DNA from 2 places in the Vibrio sp. YIC-376 genome. Region 2 is predicted to be linked to the other one. Evidence: predicted binding sites of a transcription regulator. Region 2 holds the regulator's gene; the other holds the start of a gene.
The links. The regulator CRP, encoded in region 2, controls carbon source genes, mostly activating them, when cyclic AMP is high. The targets are predictions, from matches to a motif close to TGTGANNNNNNTCACA.

Region 1 (7,874 bases), on a different contig from region 2:
CAATAAAAACAGTGTTCACTTAACATTATTACTTAAGGTGTTTAAAACTAAGCTATTTTTGTCGTGTGCGTCATAAAATGTGCGTCTCAGACTCAATACAATCCGGTGAATTTTGTTACTTTTTTAAGACAATTATAAATTATCCCCAAATCACCTGAGATGCTTGCCAGAACCGGACTAAAACATTCCGAAAACTGCATTTTAACGTCATTTGGAACTCTTTTGTCTATTTCTGGGAGAGGACACTCACTTATGCGAGGTTCAGTTATTAAACGGATGTATGCGGGTTTTGCACTGATCATCATCCTATTTGCAGTCACCATTGCCATTATGATGGGAGGAATGAACGACATCCATGGAAAATTCCAGACCGTTTCAAAGTCATCTTTACCACTCGTTTCTCTATCAAACCAAACCAGTGTAGAACTACTTTCTGCTGACAAATCTTTTAAAGACTTCCTGACCACTGAGAATAAGCAGCGCATGGACACAATGCGTCAGGAGTTCGCCAAATCTCATCAGCGATTCGAGTCAACCTTGAGTCAGTTAGAATCCGCAAGTCAAATCTATCCCTCTCTCGCAGAACCATTTACTGAGCTAAAAGAATTAGAGAAAAGCTATTTTTCTGAAGCTCTAGAAGCCATGGACAACTACGAAGCGATGTTCATGGCGCAAGAAGAGGTACAAAAATCTTCTCGCCGTTTCCAAAAACTGAATACAGAGCTTTCAGTCGGGCTGAAAGAGTACGTTGCGGATCAATCCAGTATTTCGGTGAAGGTGATGGCCAAAAGCTACTTCATTAAGCTGAAAGATGCAGAAGTGATAACGTCAGACGCATTAGCAAGTTCAAACTCAGAGTTTGTAACAAAAGCCGTCGCTAAAAACCGCAAAACGGTCACGCACTTAAACGATGCGTTCCGTGGTCTGGCAGCCCATTTACCAGAGATCGAAAAAGCCTTTGGCGATTCCGTCGAGCAGTTTACTCGTGACGTAGGTAAACGTGGCGGGGTACTGGATCAGCACAATAACTACCTGATCGCTCGCGCGGCTTTGTATGACAATATAGCCAACCTTGCCAACAAGGTAGATACAACAATGACTATCCTCGAGCAGTTCACCACAACTGCAACAGATAAACTGAATGAATCCCTGACTGAGGCGGGTGACATCTACTCTGCCGGTGTAACAAAAGCGGTGATCATTGGTGTGGTAGTCGTACTTTTTGCAGCGGCGATTGGTTATCACATTGCACAAAGCGTGCGTGAGCCATTAACTAAGATCCTCAACGTTCTTGAAAGTCTCACCGAAGGTGATATGACGCAACGCATTGATGTTCGATATAAAAATGAATTTAGTCGTGTGAGCGGCCACATCAACTCTTTAGCAGACAGCCTGCATGACATCCTAGTGAGGCTGAACGAAGCGTCTGAAAATCTGGCTTCGACTGCAGCAACCAACGAACAAACCTCTTCTCAAGCTCAGGGACAATTGAGTTCTCAACGTGAACAAACCGCCAACGTTGCAACGGCTATGACCGAGATGTCGCATTCAGTTCAGGAGGTAGCGCACAGTGCTCATGGCTCATTGGAGATGGTAAAACGCGTCGAGTCTGCATCAGAAGAAGGCCGCACTATCATGAGCGGCAATATCACAACAATTAATCAGTTGGAAACGCGTCTGCATGAATCTGTCTGCGCCGTATCAGAATTGCAGAAGATGAGCGGCCATATTGGCTCGATTTTGGATGTCATCCGTAATATCGCGGAGCAAACCAATCTGTTGGCACTCAATGCGGCCATTGAATCCGCTCGTGCAGGCGAGCAAGGACGTGGTTTTGCCGTTGTGGCCGATGAGGTACGCGTACTTGCTTCGAGGACCACGCAGTCGACCACTGAAATTGAGTCGATGATCAGTAATCTGCAATCAAGATCGCAGTCAGCCAGCCACGTTATTCAAAGCTGTATGAATGATATGGAAATGTCTGTCGAACAAGCCTCGAAGGCAAATAGTTCGATGGAAGAAATACAGGCATTGATCATCGAAATCAGTCAAATGAGTACTCACATTTCACAAGCTGCTGCGGAGCAAAGCGAAACATCTGCAGCCATCGCGCGAAGTATTGAGGATATCAACCACATCGCAGATGAAAGCTATCAGGCGATGTCAAACATAGCGCAAACCAGTGAGTCCCTGACTCATTTAGCACATCAACAAAACGAGCTGGTACATCGCTTTAAATTATAAATAGGGATATTTCACTGGTTCAACCAATTGTATAAGGGCGACTTTTTATTAGATCGCCCTTGTTTTTTATCGGCCGTGTCTACATATGGTTATTATGGCCGACTCAACCCTTTTCATATCTATTTTAGAGCGGCCGCATAAAAAGGAAAATCTATGGCTGTTCATGTTGGTATTATTGACCAAGACCCAGTGAGATTGGTTACCCCTCTATTGGATAATCGCACACTAAGTTCTCATATAGTCTTCATAGGCGATGCAAGCCAGAAGGATATGTATAACCGACTGAGTAACGTTCTAGCGCAGCGAGAGATTACCTCCGAATTCTTTGAGATCCCTTCCGCCGTTAATACTACTTTGATTAAGCAATCGATTCAGAAGCTGGCTAAAGATCTTCACGACCGTGGTGAGGATGTAAAATTGAATGCCAGTTGCGGTCTTCGCCACCGATTGCTATCTGTATACGAGGTTTTCCGCACCTATCACTGGCCAATTTTCGTCGTTGAGCCAAACAGTGACAGATTATGTTGGCTTTACCCTGATGGTCTAAAGGATACCCAGGTCGAAGATCATATTACGATTGCTGACTACCTAACGATTTTTGGTGCGCGAGGCGAATTCCAATACATTGATTTACCACCTCTTCTTGATAAAAAGTTGTATGAACTTGGTGAGCGTTGGGCATCAAACGCCCTTGAGCTTGGTCCTGGTCTTGCCACGCTAAACTACCTTGCTACCACATGTCGCAAAGAACAGAAACTGGATGTAGAGCTTTCTGAGAAACAACAAGGTTATCGTGAACTAAACATGCTAATCAGCGATCTTGTTGAAGCCGAAATTGCTACCTACGAAAACGGCATCCTCACGTTTGCGAATGAAGACGCACGTCGTTTTTCTAATGGTGAATGGCTGGAAACTCTGGTACACAGCACGGTGAAGCAGATTCAAGACACCATGCCAACGATTCAGGACCGATCTTTGAATGTTCAGGTTTATCGTAAGCTTGGAGAAAGTGAAGTTAGAAACGAACTTGATGTGGCGACAGTGGTAAACAACAAACTACATATCATCGAGTGCAAAACGAAAGGCATGCGTGATGACGGCGATGATACGCTGTACAAACTGGAATCACTTCGTGATTTGCTAGGTGGCCTACAAGCACGAGCTATGCTGGTGAGCTTCCGCCCTTTGCGTCATAACGACATCACCCGCGCAGAAGATTTGGGACTGGCTTTGATTGGCCCTGATGAGTTAAAAGACCTTAAAACTCACCTTGCAGCTTGGTTTGAAGCCGCTGGTGGCTCAGACGAAGTTTAATCGAGAGCATCGAGAGTAAAGAAGCCGCTGAATCGCGGCTTCTTTACCATTTATCCCACCGTTCAATAAACAAAAAGCCAGAGGACAACCTCTGGCTTTTTCTATTCTTTTCAGTCAGATAATGACGAATTAAAGCATTTTACGTGCAGCTTCTACCACAATTTTGATTGAGCGAGCTTCCGTCTCTTTCAGAGTTGAATGATCTGGAATCTCTTTTTGTGTACGGTTGATAATAACGCCCGCGACACAACCCGCTTTCAGACCAGAGCTTGCACACATAGTAAGTAGTGTTGCTGACTCCATTTCAAAGTTCAGAACACCCATGTCTTGCCACTCTTTCATTGAGCCTTGGAAGCGCTTAACCACACGGCCTGTGAACGTATCGTAGCGCTCTTGTCCTGGGTAGAAAGTGTCACTTGAAGCCGTAACACCCATGTGAACCGTTGCTCCGGACTCTTCTACTGCGGCTTTCATTGCAGTCGCAACATCAAAGTCAGCAACCGCTGGGAACTCCATAGGAGCGAAGTGCAGGCTTGCACCATCCAGACGAACAGAACCTGTCGTCACGATCATGTCACCCACATTTACATGTGGTTGAATCGCACCCGTAGTACCCACACGTAAGAAAGTGCGAACACCAAGCTGTGCCAACTCTTCAACAGCGATAGACGTAGATGGACCACCAATACCTGTTGAACAAACAACAACTGGCTTACCGTCCAACTCTGCACGGTATAGCGTGTATTCACGTTGACTAGCAAGGAATACTGGGTTCTCCATTTGCTCCGCAATTTTTTGTACGCGTGCTGGATCACCAGGAATGATGGCTAGAGTTGCACCATTAAGATCGGCTTCAGTAACACTTAGATGGAATACAGCTTGAGACATAAGTCGCTCCTTGTTCTGGCTTATTTTTGGGAGTAATAAGCTCATTAATATGTGGTTGGGTACAGAAGCACTGTAACGAACCTTAAGGGGACATATAGTGATATTGGTCACACCAATAAAATGCAATAACATAGCACTTTCACATAAAATAGACTCTGGTCACACTATTTATGAAATTAAAGCTTGGTTGCATATTAAATGAGCGACTGTCATATCCCAATAATCAAACTGGACAATATTGAGCACAGGAAAACAAAAACCCCGAGACACTGTCATATGCCCCGGGTTAAATATAGTGCAAGTTTATTTCATTACGACACTTGCTTTGACTTAAAACGTAACAGCCGCAAAGCATTGAGTGTCACCAGTGCCGTTGCTCCACTATCCGCCAACACTGCAACCCAAAGCCCCGTGATACCCAGCAGACTGGTCACCAGAAACACACCTTTCAGGCCAAGTGCCAATGCAACGTTCTGGCGAATATTATTCATCGTCGCGCGTGATAGCTCGATCATTGCGGGCAACTCCAGCAATCGATTATGAGTCAGTGCGGCATCTGCGGTTTCCAGCGCGACATCAGTGCCTCCTCCCATCGCAATACCAATACTGGACGCTTTCATCGCAGGCGCATCATTGATACCGTCTCCAAGCATCGCAACCGTGTGCTGTTTAGAAACCGTTTCAACGTAATGCACTTTATCTGCTGGCAACAAACTGGCTTGATAATCTAACCCTATTTGGGTCGCTATCGCTTCGGCACTGCGAGGGTTGTCTCCAGTTAACATCACCGAAGAGATCCCAAGCGCTTTAAGAGCTTGCACTGCTTGATGTGCGTCCTGCCGTAGCGTGTCCTGCCAGGCAATGACACCAATTACCTCTTCCTCACGGCGGACAATAACGACAGTTTTGCCCAAATCTTCCAACTCAACGATCTGTTCTTCAAGCGATTGTGAAAGTTGAAAGACGGCTTTTGAAGGCGCAATAACCTGAACCAATGTTCCTTCCACTACACCCGTTACACCCGAGCCCACTTGTGCGGTTTTTTCGCTTGCTTCGGGAATCGCAATACCTAAACCTTCTGCCTTATTGACCAGAGATACCGCCAATGGATGACTCGACCCAACCTCAATCGCAGCAGCAAGACTAAGTAGCTGCTCTTCAGTCACTCCGAATGAAAGGACATCGGTGACTTGTGGTTTGCCCTGTGTCAGCGTGCCGGTTTTGTCAAACGCAACTGACTCCACTTTTCCTAGTAGTTCCAATGCCGCGCCGCCTTTGATCAATGCCCCACGACGTGCAGCAGCGGCTAAACCAGACGTAATCGCAGCGGGTGTTGAGATAACCAATGCGCACGGACAAGCGATAAGTAATAGCGCTAAACCACGGTAAAGCCATGTTTCCCAAGGTTGAGCGAACAGCAGTGGCGGTGTGACGACCACGACCAACGACACCACCATCATAAACGGCGTATACCAGCGGCTAAACTTGTCCAGAAAACGTTCCAGCGGTGCTTTTCGTGATTCCGCCTCTTCAATTAAGTGCAGAATTCGGTCGATAGCATTGTCACCTTGTTTCGACGTCACTTGCATCCGCACGACTTTATCGACGACAACAGCGCCCGCCATTATTTTACCGCCCTCGCCGCGCTCAACAGGAATCGATTCACCGGTAAGCGCGCTTTCGTCAAAGCTCGCCATCGAGTTCATCAGGACACCATCGGCAGGCATACGGCCGCCGGGAGCCACTTCTATGACATCTCCCGGTTGAAGTTGCGAGGCAGGTACTTCAGTGCGCACACCATCTTTAATCAAAATGGTGTTCTCCGGAACCAAATCCATTAGCGCCTGAATGCCGCTCCGGGCACGAGAAGAGGCGTACGCTTCTAATTTTTCACCAATGAGGAACAGCAATAAAACCATTGCTGCTTCTGCCGTTTCACCTAAATAGAGTGCACCTAACGCCGCAACAGTCATTAAGGTTTCGATAGCAAAAGGGGTTCCTCCTTTCGCTAACTTGGCGGCTTTCCGTGCAATCGGATACAAACCCAGCAGACAGGTTAAGGTAAATATCCAGGCACCAATTTGAGGGTTTATATTCGAAACGATGGCCGCAATCAGCATCGCAGCAGAGATAGCGAAAATGTGCAGATTGTCTTTAACGAGACCACGCCAACCTTTAATTTCACTTTTCTTATTTGGCTTATCCAGTGACGCGAGAGGAAAGCCTGTCTGTCGAGCGGTTTGTTCAATGATAGATGTTAGTGAGTGGTCATCAAAATCAACAACCAATTTCTCGGTAGCAAACATTACTCTGGCGTTGCTTACACCTTCTAACCCTGTAATCGCCTTTTCAAGCTTTAGTGCACATGATGGGCAGTCCATGTCTGCGACGAGCCAACTGCTCCGAATTAAAGATTTGGGCGCTCTCTCGGGGGCTTCATCTGCCGTAGATTCCGAATTGCAACTGCTACCGCTGCAACAGGCACTTTCACCTGTATCGACCGTTGCATTTGTAATGTTAAGGGTCGTTTTAGTCGACGCGCAGCAGGAGTCACTCACCCCTATCGGCACCGCAGATTTAATTTTGCCTGATTGGCAACCTTGATGTTTCGTGCACATAAGCCATGTTCCTTATTGGGATAACCTGTTCATCTGACAACAAGGATAAACCTTGGAGTAAGATCCAAGGTCAAGTTGATTCGAAAAATTTTTGACGGCACCCGCAGACTAAACGTCAAAAGGCGCTGATGCGCCTTTTTGATGTAGCTTTGGTAAGTCTGTATCTATACCGGATGCATGAAACATTCGTTTAGTGCCATTCCGAGTGCCCTTAATACATCTCGTCTGGTAATAATCCCAACCAATTTCCCCTTATCATCAATGACTGGATAAACTTTGGGCTTACCAATTTTCATCATATCTGCCAACTCAATAATCGACATTTCTGGTGAAACAGAAAGTACATCCTGATGCATGCATTCCTGAACCGTGTGCGTATCCTGACAGTGGTAGCTCGCTTTAACCAATTTATCTAACAAATCTTGCTCCGATAAGAACCCAACCACCTTTTTGTTCTCATCGATGACGGGGCCACCAAGAGTCACACTTTTCATTACCTTATTCAACGCAGCCGTAAGCGACATATCTTTGGTGAAGGTCACTGCTTGCAACGTCATGTAATCTTTTACTTTTAATGAAGCCATCCTAATCTCCTTAGCACCATTTTCTTGCGGCCTTTATTTAAGTGTCGTCTAATTTTCTGATTTTACTAAATGGAAAGTGTCAATTTTGATCATAGCGCTAGTCTATTGATCTATATCCGAATTAGAGAGACTGAAAAATCAACAAAGACGTGGTGACATATTTATATTACTTCTCCCGGCATCAGACTTTATTACTCGTAGAATTAGACAATGTGAGTCACATAAA
Region 2 (7,874 bases):
GTAGCACTAGCAAAAGCTGAAGAACAATTGGCGGATAACTCACTTTATGAAGCCGAAAATAAAGCTAAACTAAATGAAGTGTTGGCACTTCAGGCATCGAGCAAGTCGGAGCTTGAAGAGGTAGAAATGGAATGGATGTCTGCTCAGGAAGAACTGGAGCAGATGGAGCTCGAGTTTAACCAATGACAGATAAACACGCGGAATACACTCTTACCTTAGAACACCTGTGGCAGTTCAGTCTGCAGTTTTATGGCGTGCGAGAAGTAAAAGAAGCGTGTTTATCATTGCAAAACAATTATCACGGGAACGTGAATCTGCTACTGCTGCTCCGTTGGCTTGACGAGCAGCAGCTCATTTTCCAAGAAAAAGACTGGCATCTGGTACAGAGCTGTCTTGGTCGCAGTGAAACGTTACTGCACTCTTTTCGCGAACTAAGACGTCATCTCAAGTCGCAAGTAAACGATGCGTTATATCGCGAGACCTTGCAGTTTGAACTGCAACTCGAGAAGCAACAGCAATCCGACTTGGTGAACTGCATCAACTCCCTAACCCTGATTAAGAATGATGGCGATCCGCTCACGCTCAGATATTGTCGCCAGCTAGGTGGTGAGCACTTGCAGCATGCTTTTGCTATCCCAGTGCCAAACATTCACCCGCCCAAACATCCATAAATCGCCATAAATAACTTGGAAAGCTGACTATTCCACTGCGTAGTTGTCCTTGAACTTACGCCAGTGACTACGCTCTGAATCCTGCATCTTAAAGTCATTTGGGTATAAAATACCTATACTATGTAAAGGATTATATTAATAAGTCCTCCTATGGATGTCGGAGGGCGTATAAGAGCAGTTAGGTATGACACAATTTTTTGCAGCCGCAGGGATGAAAAACCCGCACCTTCAGACCCTTCTCCCACGCTTTATTCGTAAAAAAGCGCTGTTTACTCCTGTCTGGCAGACGCTGGATACCGAGGATGGTGACTTTCTCGATCTTGCCTGGAGTGAAGATCCAAACAAAGAACCCGCTCAACACAAACCAATCTTCATCCTGTTTCACGGCTTAGAAGGCTGCTTCTACAGTCCTTATGCCAATGGATTAATGAATGCCTTTGCTCAATCGGGCTGGATCTCTGTGATGATGCACTTTCGTGGCTGCAGTGGTAAACCAAACAAAAAGGCCCGTGCGTACCATTCCGGTGAGGTAACGGATGCGCGTTATTTCCTGGAGCATCTTGAGCAACGTTTTCCGCATAGTCCCAAAATCGCGGTTGGCATTTCCCTTGGTGGCAATATGCTGGCGAACTATCTGGCGCAATACAGAGATAACCCCATCCTGAAAGCGGCAGCCATAGTGTCCGCGCCACTCGATTTGGCCGCCTGTGCTAACCGAATTGAACAAGGTTTTTCCAAAGTATATCGACGTTATTTACTCTCATCACTCAAACGTAACGCCTTACAAAAGCACACACTACTCCATGGTGAACTGGCGCTCTCTTACAACTCCATCAAACGCGTAACGCGCTTACAAGAGTTTGACGATTTGATCACCGCGCCACTGCACGGTTTTAAAGATGCTCATGATTATTACACCCAGTGTTCTGGCTTGAGTAAGTTGCAGAAAATCAAGCTGCCAACCCTGATTATTCATGCCAAGGACGATCCATTTATGACCGATGAAGTCATTCCAAAATTCGTCCTGCCAGATAACATCGACTATCGCTTGTATGAACATGGCGGTCATGTCGGTTTTATCTCTGGCTCCGCGTTAAAGCCGAAGTTCTGGCTGGAAGAAGCACTGCCCTCCTACTACCAGTGCATCGCTGCCGGTCACCTTTCTGCTGTTTCAAAACGTAAGACACAGTAAACTGGGGACCCATCATAAAATTTCGAGGTATTTATGATCATTCCTTGGCAAGACATTGCGCCGGATACGCTGGAAAATCTGATTCGTGAATTCGTTCTTCGTGAAGGGACGGATTACGGCACGGTAGAAGTCTCCCTGCAAGATAAGATCGATCAGGTAAAGTCACAACTAGAAAAAGGTGAAGCAGTCATTGTGTATTCTGAGCTGCATGAAACTGTAGATATTCAAAGAAAAGCAAAGTATTAGACTCTTCACATTTTACCGTACCCCAGTCGATGACAAGGCGTTGTTACGTGCTATAGTGGGTTATCAATTGTGCAGTAGACACCTGCTGCACCTTAAAGGAAAAACTTTCGACAAGGTTTGTCATGTCAGCTAAACACCCAATTATTGCGGTTACCGGTTCATCTGGTGCCGGAACAACTACTACATCTGAAGCCTTCCGTAAGATGTTCAACATGATGAACGTCAAACCGGCATGGGTTGAAGGTGACAGCTTCCATCGCTTTACTCGCCCGGAAATGGATATCGAAATTCGAAAAGCACGCGAACAAGGCAGACACATCAGCTACTTTGGTCCACAAGCCAATGACTTTCCTGGCCTGGAAAAGTTTTTCCATCAGTACGGCGAAAACGGTACTGGTAGCATACGCCGTTATCTGCACACATTCGATGAAGCCGTACCATACAATCAGATGCCAGGGACTTTCACTCCTTGGCAAAATTTGCCAGAGAACAGCGATGTACTTTTCTATGAAGGGTTACATGGTGGCGTTGTAGATGGCGACGTGAACGTAGCTCAGCACGTCGATTTTCTGATTGGCATGGTACCGATTGTAAACCTGGAGTGGATCCAAAAGTTCGTGCGCGATACACGTGACCGTGGCCACTCACGAGAGGCCGTCATGGACTCCATCGTTCGCTCGATGGATGACTACCTGAACTTCATCACTCCACAGTTTTCACGTACTCATATTAACTTTCAGCGTGTACCGACGGTGGACACTTCAAACCCGCTCAACGCGAAAGGTATTCCGAGTTTAGATGAGAGTTTTGTGGTGATCCGACTTCGTGGTATCAAGAATGTCGATTTCCCATACCTTCTGGCCATGATTGATGGTTCGTTTATGTCACGCCACAACACCATCGTTGTACCTGGCGGAAAGATGAGCTTTGCGATGGAGCTGATCGTACGGCCTATCCTACAACAACTCATAGAAACAGGAAAAATTGGCTAAAAATCTCGCTTTCGTAGTGTTTACTTTTCATACCGTGATCATGTGCACAGTTTTGCGTACAAAATAGCAACCATGGCACGATTAAAATCAAGAAATAATCCTAGAAAAAGGATACTATTTCTTACCGAAACACAAGATAGCTTGCAGCATATAAAAAGTGCTCTTATTCTAGTAAACCTGATTCAGGCTTAGCTAAAATATGGATAGCGCAAGCGTACCCTGCAGAGGAAGTGAGATATTATGGTTCTAGGTAAACCTCAAACCGACCCAACATTAGAGTGGTTTCTTTCACACTGTCATATTCATAAGTACCCATCAAAGAGCACGCTAATTCACGCGGGCGAAAAAGCGGAAACCTTGTACTACATCGTTAAAGGTTCTGTTGCGGTTCTTATCAAAGACGAAGAAGGTAAGGAAATGATCCTTTCTTACCTAAACCAAGGTGACTTTATTGGTGAACTTGGTCTATTCGAGGAAGACCAAGAGCGTACAGCTTGGGTTCGAGCTAAATCTCCTTGTGAAGTGGCTGAGATTTCTTTCAAGAAATTCCGTCAGCTTATCCAGGTAAACCCAGACATCCTAATGCGTCTTTCTGCGCAGATGGCTCGTCGCCTTCAAGTAACTAGCCAAAAAGTGGGTGACCTAGCGTTCCTAGACGTAACTGGTCGTATCGCTCAGACGCTTCTGAACCTGGCAAAACAACCAGATGCGATGACTCACCCAGATGGCATGCAAATCAAGATCACTCGTCAAGAAATCGGTCAAATCGTTGGCTGTTCTCGTGAGACAGTAGGTCGTATCTTGAAGATGCTAGAAGAGCAGAACCTAATCTCTGCGCACGGTAAAACTATCGTAGTTTACGGTACTCGTTAATCTCTGATAAGAGTAACGTAAGTCAAATAAATCAAAGCCACCAATGGCAACATTGGTGGCTTTTTCTTTACAGATAAAAGTGAGTCAGTCTAGAGCCCCATTCCCAACGGCCTTAAGCAGCCATCGGGAATCGAGTTAACGTATTGAATTAACTATTCGTGCTCTCAAAGATTTTATCTGCAGAAGCAGCAACGAATCCTGGATAAAGTTCACCATTTGCCATTGGGTAACGTTTAGCAAATTCGTAGAAGCCACCTGGAATGATCTCAGAGCCTTCAGTAAAGTGAACAGGCACTTTATCAGCCATGGTGGAAGATTGCTCCAGCAAAACTTCTGGCGAGCCCTTAACTTCACCACCAGACTCGTTAATCACAAATCCAGCTTGACGTAAGTGATCATTCACTTCTTGCACTTCATTGTGCTGGTTCAACTGATTCACGCTAACCGTAAAGTGGTTTGCACCGTAACCATGTGCAGCAAGCCAGGACGCGTATTCGCTCTCTTTAGCCAGAGTCTGATAATCTGCAAAACTTAGGTCCCATAAACGGCCACCATGCAAAAATGCGCTGCCTGTCAGTTTCTCTGCATCTACTTGTGCCACCAGCTTCGCAACAATCGCTTGTAGCTCTGGAGAACACTCTTCTACTTTGAGCTCACTAATAAAGACTTTTGGCTGTTTTGGATCTGGGTGCTCGTAGTGCTTAGCAACGAGTTTCTTGCTTTCAAAGACATAATCACCACACGCTTCATAGCCAATCGCTAAAAATGGCTTAGCCAGCGTTTCAATGCCAAGAGGCTCAACATTAAATGTGCGTAAAGCAATATGGTCGTTAATTAAAGGTTCATCTTCCTGAAGAAGCTGATGAACTTTAGCAGCAGAAGGGCATAGACGTTGAATGTAGTCTTGCCATAGTGATTCAAATAACACATCGGGCGTCATAACGGCTCCTTGTTACGAGATGTAGGGATAAGATAAGAATGTTGGCGGCTCGTTCACAGCCTTAAAAGCTGTCCAGAATAATGAACGAGCAGCCACCAACCTGTGACGGAATATCAGTCAGTCTAAACACGCTTGTCTAAGTTTTTAATCACTTCACTAGTCAGCCAACGCACATTAATACTCCATACATCAGCAGTGCGCTGGCAAACTGAGCCACAGTACATTGCCGAGGCTCATATACTTCAAATTAAAGCGTTAAACCCGGGCTCAACGTTGCAGGTAGTTCAGTCGCGCTACCTTCCATAGATGCCATTGGGTAAGCACAGTAATCCGCTGCGTAATATGCGCTTGGACGAAGGTTACCTGATGCACCAGGACCACCAAATGGCGCGTCGCCACTTGCACCAGTCAATTGACGGTTACGGTTTACAATACCGGCACGAATGTGGTCTACAAAGTATTCCCACTCTTGGTCATTCGTTGAAACGAGACCAGCGGACAGGCCAAAGCGCGTGTCGTTCGCCAGTTCCACTGCCTTTTCCAGACCTTCGTAACGCACCAGCTGCAATAGCGGGCCGAAATACTCTTCATCAGGTAGCTCAGCAATATTAGTGACATCGATAATGCCCGGAGATACAAATGCCGCTTCCCCTGCTTTGGCTAAAACTAGACTCTCGCCGCCTAAAGACTGAAGATTTGATTGAGCATCCAGAATGAACTTCGCCGCTGCCACAGAAATTTGCGGCCCCATAAACGGCGCTGGCTCAGCGAACGGTTGATCAACACGAATGTTCTTCGTCGCTTCAACTAACTTAGTGATTAGCGCATCGCCTTTCTCTCCCAATGGCACGTACAGGCGTCGTGCACAGGTACAACGTTGGCCTGCACTGATGAATGCAGATTGAATGATGGTGTAGACCGTTGCGTCTAAATCGCCGTAGTTCTCAGAGATAACCATTGGGTTGTTGCCACCCATTTCCAGCGCCAGCATCTTGCCAGGTTGACCCGCGAATTGGCGATGTAGAATATGACCGGTGTTTGCACTACCAGTAAACAGTACGCCATCGATACCTTTCGCATCAGCCAGAGCAATGCCTGTCTCTTTGGCACCTTGAACCAGGTTAATCACGCCTTTAGGCAAACCCGCTTCTTCCCACAGCTTCATCGCCACCTCACCAGTCCAAGGTGTTTGTTCTGATGGCTTAAATACCACGGTGTTACCCGCCAAAATTGCAGGAACGATGTGACCATTTGGAAGGTGACCAGGGAAGTTATAAGGGCCGAATACTGCCATTACGCCTAGTGGACGATGGCGCAGGACTATCTGGTTGCCTGCAGCTTCACGTGTCGCTTCACCCGTGCGTTCATGATAAGCACGAATCGAAATTGCGATTTTACCAGCCATTGCAGCGGCTTCTGTGCGAGTTTCCCAAATAGGCTTACCCGTTTCTTTAGCGATCACTTCAGCAATCTTTTCGCTGTTTTCTTTTACTTTTTCTGCAAACGCAAGCACGATCGCTTCACGTTCTGCGAATGGACGATTTTTCCACTCCACAAAAGCAGCTCGAGCAGCGGCTACCGCTTGGTTAACCTGTTCAGCAGTTGCACCTTTACCTTGCCAAATCACTTCTTGGTTGTACGGAGACAGAGATGTGAACTCTTCACCCTGACCTTGTACCCACTCACCTGCAATCCAATGTGTCATTGTTACTATCCTTAAATTCTGTCTTCTATTACTGCGGTAGAAGGCGAACGAAGTCCCCTTCCTCTACCAATAGTGCGTCCGCAAGTTCTGGCGCAAGTACGACGCTCTTGCTCTCTGCGTCATACGCCGCTTTTGCCGCTGCGGCACGGAAGTTTTCGAATGATGAGTTACACATCAAGAAATCTTGTGTACTGTTGTGCGATGCGATTTTTACTCGAGCGCGGAATGAATGACGCACAGATTCAATATTACGTACGTCACACTCAACCGTTGGACCCGCATCGAAAATGTCTACGTAACCACGGTTGGTAAAGCCTTCACGCTCCAGCAGCTTCAATGCAGGACGAGTTTTGTCATGTACCTGACCGATTACTGCTTGTGCTTCTGGACTGAGCAGGTTGATGTAGATTGGCAGCTTCGGCATTAAGTCAGCGATGAAGCCTTTCTTACCGATACCAGTCAGATAATCCGCCAACGTGAAATCAATCGAGAAGAAGTGCTCTTGCAGCCATTGCCAGAATGGAGAATTACCGTTGGCATCAGAAACACCGCGCATCTCGGCAAAAATGGTCTGAGAGAAGCGCTCTGGATGTTCAGCCATCATTAAGAAACGACACTTTGACATCAGACGACCATTCAGGCCCAGGCGGAATTTCTCACGCAAGAAAAGAGTACAGATTTCACTGTTACCCGTGTAGTTGTTGCCAAAGGTCAGCAGCTTAACGACATTGTTTACGCCTAATTTTGGCGATGAGTGAACCACTTTGCTGATGTGGTAAGAATAGAAAGGCACATCCCAACCGATAGATGCTTCGATTCCGGTAGTACCTGCAACTTCACCCGTTTCAGAGTCAAAACCCACCATCAGGTAGCCTTCGTCACCAGGTTTAGTTACGTCAGGCTTACCAAAGCTGTACTCCGAGTGTTTGATTCGATTGGTTAACAGTTCTTCGTTAACCGGTAGAGATGTAAATCCGTGGCCAGACTCAACCGCACAAGTGTGCAGAGCGTCATAATCTGACATCGCGATAGGGCGAACTACTAGCATCAATGCTCCCTCCAGATGCAAGAAAATCCTAACTATATTGATTATATTTTAGGAAAATTCCCCCGTCAGAGATCCTTGACGGGGGTTAATACGTTGGCGTTTTATTTGTTGTACCGCTTACACTAAAGTCGCGATAGCTTTATCCAGTTTCGCCAAACCTTCTTCAATTTCTTCTTTTGTAATAACCAGTGATGGCGTGAAACGGAC

Region 1: a site for CRP is predicted at 4,543-4,558, ahead of udp (uridine phosphorylase). Genes of this name have one in related genera too.

Annotation. Positions count from the first base shown of each region.
Region 1 is NZ_JBBWFK010000011.1:103,376-111,249, forward strand. Features, by position in the region: gene WJM94_RS18995 (methyl-accepting chemotaxis protein) at 253-2,244, shown strand; gene WJM94_RS19000 (DUF1887 family protein) at 2,398-3,558, shown strand; gene udp (uridine phosphorylase) at 3,688-4,446, opposite strand; gene WJM94_RS19010 (zinc/cadmium/mercury/lead-transporting ATPase) at 4,758-7,064, opposite strand; gene WJM94_RS19015 (CBS domain-containing protein) at 7,229-7,648, opposite strand.
Region 2 is NZ_JBBWFK010000023.1:15,058-22,931, forward strand. Features, by position in the region: gene WJM94_RS23075 (ABC transporter ATP-binding protein) at 1-186, shown strand, start outside; gene WJM94_RS23080 (TIGR02444 family protein) at 183-671, shown strand; gene WJM94_RS23085 (hydrolase) at 856-1,863, shown strand; gene WJM94_RS23090 (YheU family protein) at 1,897-2,109, shown strand; gene WJM94_RS23095 (phosphoribulokinase) at 2,232-3,101, shown strand; gene crp (cAMP-activated global transcriptional regulator CRP) at 3,342-3,974, shown strand; gene WJM94_RS23105 (DUF1338 domain-containing protein) at 4,123-4,914, opposite strand; gene astD (succinylglutamate-semialdehyde dehydrogenase) at 5,162-6,619, opposite strand; gene astA (arginine N-succinyltransferase) at 6,648-7,667, opposite strand; gene WJM94_RS23120 (aspartate aminotransferase family protein) at 7,785-7,874, opposite strand, start outside.